Regions from separate parts of the Rhizobium sp. WW22 genome, predicted to be linked through region 2. Evidence: predicted binding sites of a transcription regulator. Region 2 holds the regulator's gene; the other holds the start of a gene.
The links. Region 2 encodes PhoB, which activates phosphate uptake and scavenging genes when phosphate is short. Its sites were predicted from a motif close to TGTCATNNANCTGTCAT; they were not measured.
Positions count from the first base shown of each region.

Region 1 (3,535 bases), on a different replicon from region 2:
TGCGATGCGAAACCGAGCAGGTGGCGGACGATAGCGTCATCATCCGCGTTCTCGATCGCGGCCCCGGATTTCCGGTGGATATGGATGCCGTCGCCGTTAACCCGTTCTGGCGTGGCGACCCCTCGCGTTCGCGCGCGACCGGCGGCACCGGACTGGGGCTATCCGTGGTGCAGGCAATCGCGCTTGCCCATGGCGGGCACCTGGAATTCGCGAACCGGCCGGAAGGCGGCGCAATGGTGTCAATCCATTTGACGGACAGTACGCCAGGAGAAACACATGGTTTCGATGGACAGGAAACAGCCTCCCAATGCGGGCTTTGTTGAGCAAAACCGCTTCGCACTTTTGCTGGAACTGCTCTGGCGCAACATCGGTCTCACGCCGGGTCTTCCCGGTGGAGATCGTGGATGGCGACCGCATCATCCGTGAAGGGCGGCAACAGCCAGTCGGTATGGCGCAGCGTCCGCTTCGTATCCTCGAGGCCCATATCCCAGTGCTCTCGCATCGAGGTGCCAGAGAACTCGTAATCCTTGGCGTGACCTTCGTAGTTCTTGTGCTGATAGATCAGGTGCACAATGTTGACGACACCGGCATCGGAATAATCGGCGATCAGTTCTTCCTCTTCCGCGGTCAGCTGATCCCTAGGGACACGCTTCAGCGCACCCAGGAGCTTCATCTTCAGTCCATGGATGCGCTTGAAATTATCGGTGTTCTGCCGCGTGCGGCTCGAATACATGATGTCCTTATGGCGCGAAAGGACATCCGGCATGCTGCGCGGCAGGACGCCGCGGGCGCTGAACAGGTCGACCTGGAAGACGAGCGAACTGCGGTCTTCTTCCTGATCGAGCAGATATTGCAGCGGCGTGTTGGAGACGATGCCGCCGTCCCAGTAATATTCACCCTCGATGCGGATGGACGGGAGCGCCGGCGGCAGGGCGCCGCTCGCCATGATGTGCTCGGGGCCGATGCGGATATTGTCGGTGTCGAAGTAGACGAAGTTGCCGGTGCGGACATTCACCGCGCCGACGCTGAAGCGCTTCTTGCCATCGTTCAGCACGTCGAAATCGATCAGCATTTCCAGCGTCTTCTTAAGCTCTGCCGAGTCATAGAAGCTGGTGGCACCTTCTGCGCCCGGCAGCTCCAGCCAGGGATTGGGAAAGCGCGGCTTGAAGAAGCCGGGCTGGCCCATGGTCATCGTCATCCACGAGCTGGTGCGGTTGCGGATATCGCGAAAGAAATCGCCTTCGGGCGTATAGGCCCAGATCTTGCGGCCGGAGATGATCTGCCAGAATTGCTCCAGACGTTGCAGCCGCCGACCAGGCTCGTTGCCGGCGATGATCGCGGCATTGACCGCGCCGATCGAGACGCCGGAAAGCCAGGTCGGCTCGCATCCCGCTTCGGCAAGCGCCTCGTAGACGCCGGCCTGATAGGCGCCGAGCGCGCCGCCCCCCTGGAAAACCAGGGCGACGCGATCATATTGAGCGGCAATTTCGGGGATAGTCGGGGCTGCGGCCTTGGTGTTTCGTTCAAGCACGGTCCGTCTCCAGCATGGAATAGCAATGAGGTTTGGTTATCTGCGCTCTGCGAGATAGTCGTGAACGACTTCGCCGAGGCCGAGCGTCAGATCGGCGGTGAAATGAACCGCGGAAACCACTTCCAGCACAGGCAGCCGCGCAACGTCCGCCATGACATGCGGCCTGAGATCGAGGGCGGCTGGCGAGGTCCAGGCTTCCTTGATGGTGATATCGGTTAAGTAGTAGCGCACAAGCTCGCAGATGCGCGGGGTGGCATCGACATGCGGCACGATCTTGATCAGGAAGTTGGGTTCCGAGAGAGCGGACAGAAGCGGTCCCTGGTCGATCGGCTTGTGCTTGTAACCCATCGTTCCCGTGGCGCAAAGGACACTGCCATAATGCAGCGTGCCGACGATGACCTCGCCCTCGTTGACGATCTTCGGACTGGCTAGTTTTTTCGGGAAGCCCCAGATCTCGCGGCCGCCGGTGATCGGCGCATCGTCATCCAGATACATGGAGTGGACATAGCCGCCCTTTTGCCCGCGATAGGTCACCGGGATGACCTGTCCGGTCTCGGTATAATCGCCGAAGCCGGTGGAATCGGGCATGCGGATGAATTCGTATTTCACCAGCGGCTCGTCGATTTCGAGCGGCGCGGGCACGACGGCCTCAAGCGCCTCGCGCGAGGTCCGGTAGGTGATGATGATATATTCGCGGTCGAAGAACCGATAAGGCCCCGGAGGATAGGAGGGGTTAGTCAGCGGCATTGCATAGGCATGCTTGAGAATGTCTTCGACCTTCATCGTATTTTCCGTCGTTGGAGGAAACAGCGAGGCGCCGGCGGCAAATTTGCACGGTTGCATGACAGTGAAGTGTCAGGTGCCGAAGGGTTGCGGCGAGAGGCGAAACCGCACTGTTATCAAAGCGACATATCCGGCTGGCAGTGTGCACCCATCTTGAGCATTTCCCTTTACCCAACCACGTCATTACGATTGCAGGAGTTGCATCATGGGTTCGTTGACTTCGAAGAATGCGCTGGTCACCGGTTCGACGAGCGGTATCGGGCTTGCGATTGCACGCGCCTTTGCCGCTGAAGGCGCGAATGTCACGATCAACGGCCTTGGCGATGCCGATGCGATCGAAAAGGAACGCGCTGCCATCGAGGCCGATTTCGGCGTGAAGTGCCGCTACTCCGGCGCCAACATGATGAATGGCGAGGAAGTGACATCCATGGTGCGTGAAGCCGAGGAAGCCTTCGGCAGCCTCGATATCCTCGTCAATAATGCCGGTATCCAGTTCGTGGCACCGATCGAGGAGTTTCCGGACGACAAGTGGGAAGCGATCATCCGCATCAACCTGCTTGCTGCCTTCTACGCCATCAAGGCCGCCATTCCCGGCATGAAGGCGCGCAAATGGGGGCGCATCATCAATACGTCCTCGGCGCATGCGCTTGTCGCCTCACCTTTCAAGTCTGCCTATGTCTCGGCCAAGCACGGCATTACCGGTCTCACCAAGACCATCGCTCTCGAAGCCGCCCAGAATGGCGTGACCGTCAACTCCATCGCGCCCGGCTATGTCTGGACGCCGCTCGTCGAGAAGCAGATCCCCGAGACGATGAAGGCGCGCAACATGACGGAAGAGCAGGTCAAGCATGATGTGCTGCTCGCCGCCCAGCCGACGAAGGAATTCGTGACTGTGGATGAAGTCGCAGCCATCGCCGTCTTCCTCTGCGGCGATGCCGCCAAGCAGATTACCGGCACGACGCTTTCCGTCGACGGCGGCTGGACCGCTGAGTAATGCTGAAACCATAGCCGGCATTTGTTCGAGGACCATACCGGCTTTCCGCGGCCGCAGGCCGCGGCACCAACATGAAAACGGAGCAGGAAGCGCACAATGACTCAAGAAAACCAGGACCCGCTCAGCCGTATCAAGGATGAGATCGTCGACAGTTTCGACGAAGAGCTGGAGATGCAGCTCGAAGAGGACCGTATCGACGAGTTGGTTGCCGAAGGCCTTGTCAGCGA
Region 1 is NZ_CP178199.1:558,271-561,805, reverse strand. Features, by position in the region: gene ACK83U_RS21580 (ATP-binding protein) at 1-323, shown strand, start outside; gene ACK83U_RS21575 (patatin-like phospholipase family protein) at 374-1,531, opposite strand; gene ACK83U_RS21570 (acetoacetate decarboxylase) at 1,568-2,314, opposite strand; gene ACK83U_RS21565 (3-hydroxybutyrate dehydrogenase) at 2,520-3,308, shown strand; gene ppk2 (polyphosphate kinase 2) at 3,405-3,535, shown strand, end outside.
Region 1: the regulator PhoB is predicted to act here: its motif matches at 2,373-2,389, upstream of ACK83U_RS21570 (acetoacetate decarboxylase).

Region 2 (3,535 bases):
CGCAGGAATTCGTTTGTCGCCGGGCGGATACCGCCCTCGCCCTGCACCGGCTCTATCAGGATAGCGCCCGTCGCATCGGTAATGGCGGCGCGGACGGCGTCGAGATCACCGAAGGGCACCTGGTCGAAGCCCGGTGCCTTCGGGCCGAAACCTTCGATATATTTTTCCTGGCCACCGGCGGCGATCGTTGCGATGGTGCGGCCGTGGAAGGCGCCTTCGAAGGTGATGATATGGAACTTCTCGGGATGCCCCTTGGCGAATTGATAGCGCCGCGCAGTCTTGATGGCGCACTCCAGCGCCTCCGCGCCCGAATTGGTGAAGAACACCTTGTCGGCGAAGGTCACTTCCGTCAGCCGCTTCGACAGCTTCTCCTGGCCGGGCACCTCATAGAGGTTGGACAGGTGCCAGACCTTGTCGGCCTGCGCCTTCAGCTCGGCGACAAGATGGGGATGAGCATGACCGAGCGAATTGACCGCGACGCCGGCTGCGAAATCGAGGTAGCGTTCGCCATTCTCAGTGACCAGCCAGACGCCCTCACCTCGCTCGAACCGCAGCGGAGCGCGCAAGTAGGTGTCGTAAAGCGGCGTGGTCTCGGCCATGGCCATATCTCCTGATCACAACTTTAAGGACCGATCGCTTCCATTTGATGAAACGGGTCCGAAAAAATCAAAAATGCCGCCTTGCGGCGGCTTGGGCACTATTGATGTTTTGCACCGCGATGTCAACAAAACTGCCGTTTTAGCAGGTGCGAGAAAACGCTTGCCGGCAAAAGAGATGCGTCGGGCGGCGCCTATGGCAGAAATGCCACGCCCGGACAGCAAGTTGGGGAAAACCTCGAAATCGATTCCTCAAGATTCCCGCGACTCTTGTCACGGAGTCAGCCTCACACTAGGTTAAAAACCAATTGCTAGACTGCATGCGGCGGAACTAGTCACCACAATTTTAGAGCGTTTCGCGCCTCGATACCATGCGAGGCAATGGTGAGGGATTCTGCCATCGGAAACGCGACAGCGGAGACAGGGCATGAATTGGACAGACGAACGCGTCGAGAAGCTGAAAAAGCTATGGTCCGAAGGATTGAGCGCCAGCCAGATCGCTGCGCAGCTCGGTGGCGTGAGCCGTAATGCCGTCATCGGCAAGGTGCATCGCCTGAACCTCCCCGGCCGAGCGAAGGCGGGCGGCGCGACAACCGCAGCGCGCACGCCGAAGCGCAGCGCAGCGGCACCTCGCGCTGCGACCTACGGATCGCGCGTTGCTACCCGCACGGTGGTTGCCCGCCAGCAGGGCGCAACCATGCTGAAGGAAGAGATCGAGATCGATTCCGTCAACGAAATCCAGTATCGCCCGGCATCGAACGTCGTCGTTCCGATTTCCCGCCGCCTCGGCCTGACGGAACTGACGGAGCGCACCTGCAAGTGGCCGGTCGGCGATCCGCTGAAGGACGATTTCCATTTCTGCGGCAATGAGAGCCCAGATTCATCGCCTTACTGCACCTACCATCAGCGCCTGGCCTACCAGCCGGTGCATGAACGGCGTAGGCCGGCCCAGCCGCGTGGCTGAGAAGCTTGATGACTGAGATAAAGAAACGGGCCCTTGAGGCCCGTTTTCTGTTTCCGCCGCTATGTTGATGCCTGATCGGGTATCCCCGCTCAGGCCTCCATGGAGTAGCCCGCGCCGCGAACGGTGCGAATGACATCCTGCATATTGGAGAAGTTGAGCGCCTTGCGCAGGCGGCCGACATGGACGTCGACCGTGCGTTCGTCGACGTAGATATCGTGACCCCATACGCCGTCGAGCAGCTGCGAACGCGAGAAGACGCGGCCCGGCGAGGACATCAGGAACTCCAGCAGGCGGAATTCCGTCGGCCCCAGCCGCACTTCGCGGCTCTTGCGGTGAACGCGATGGGTTTCGCGGTCCAGCTCGATATCGCCGCAACGCAGCACCGTGGAGAGAACCTCCGGGCGGGCACGCCGCAGCATCGCCTTGACGCGAGCCATCAGCTCCGGCGTCGAGAACGGCTTGACGACATAATCGTCCGCGCCGGTCGAAAGCCCGCGCACGCGCTCGCTTTCCTCGCCGCGGGCCGTCAGCATGATGATCGGCAGGCGCTCAGTCTCCGGCCGCATACGCAGCCGGCGGCAGAGCTCGATGCCCGATACGCCGGGCAGCATCCAGTCGAGGATCAGGAGATCGGGGATGCGCTCCTGGAGACGCAGCTCGGCCTCATCGCCTCTGAGGATCGTGTCGACCTCGAAGCCTTCGGCCTCAAGATTGTAGCGCAGCAGAACGCTGAGCGCTTCCTCGTCTTCTACAACAGCAACTCTCGGAACCATGCGCCTATGGTCTCCTTTCTTCGCTTTCGGATTATTCGGTCACTGCGCCGACGGTATTGGCGGTATCGTCCTTCGGGCGCTCGCCTTCCGGCTGCGCGCCCGTCGCCATGTAATAGATCGTCTCGGCGATGTTGGTGGCATGGTCGCCGATGCGCTCGATGTTCTTGGCGCAGAAGAGAAGATGCGTGCAGGTGGTGATGTTGCGCGGATCTTCCATCATGTAGGTCAGCATCTCGCGAAAGAGCGAGGTGTACATGGCGTCGATTTCCTCGTCGCGTTCGCGGATCGATACGGCCTTGTCCGGCGAGCGGGTCGCGTAGACATCCAGAACTTCCTTGAGCTGGCTCAGCGCCAGTTCGGAGAGATGCTCGATGCCGCGGGCGAGACGGCGCGGGACACCGGTGCCCTGGACGGCGATGACGCGCTTTGCGGTGTTCTTGCCGAGATCGCCGACGCGCTCCAGATCGGATGCAATGCGGATCGAGCCCATGATTTCACGCAGGTCCGCCGCCATCGGCTGACGGCGGGCGATGGTAACGATCGCCTTGTCGCCGACTTCGCGCTCGGCATGGTCGAGAACGACGTCGTCGGAGATGACCTTCTGGGCCAGGGCAGCGTCGCTATTGACCAGCGCGCGTACGCTGTCGCTAACCATCTGCTCTGCCAGGCCGCCCATTTCAGCAATGCGGCGCGTCAGGAACTTCAGGTCTTCGTCATAGGCAGAGAGAATGTGAGTGGAGACCATTTTTCTATCCTCAAGGTGAACTGTGTGAAATGAGCCGCGCGCCTGACATCATCAACCAAAACGGCCCATGATGTAATCCTGCGTGCGGAAATCGTCGGGATTGGTGAACATCTTATCGGTGTCGTTCTCCTCGACCAGGTGGCCGAGATGGAACATTGCGGTACGCTGCGAGACGCGGGCTGCCTGCTGCATGGAATGCGTCACGATGACGATGGTGAAATTCTCCCGCAGCTCGTGGATGAGATCCTCGACCTTGGCGGTCGCGATCGGATCGAGCGCCGAGCACGGCTCGTCCATCAGGATGACCTCCGGACTGACCGCGACGGCGCGGGCGATGCACAGACGCTGCTGCTGACCGCCCGATAGACTCGTGCCGGCATCATGGAGCCGATCCTTGACCTCGCCCCAGAGACCGGCCTTCTGCAGGCTGGTCTCGACGATATGCTCGAGATCGGCC
Region 2 is NZ_CP178198.1:126,037-129,571, reverse strand. Features, by position in the region: gene ACK83U_RS00670 (aspartate aminotransferase family protein) at 1-599, opposite strand, end outside; gene ACK83U_RS00665 (GcrA family cell cycle regulator) at 1,024-1,560, shown strand; gene phoB (phosphate regulon transcriptional regulator PhoB) at 1,650-2,333, opposite strand; gene phoU (phosphate signaling complex protein PhoU) at 2,365-3,078, opposite strand; gene pstB (phosphate ABC transporter ATP-binding protein PstB) at 3,130-3,535, opposite strand, start outside.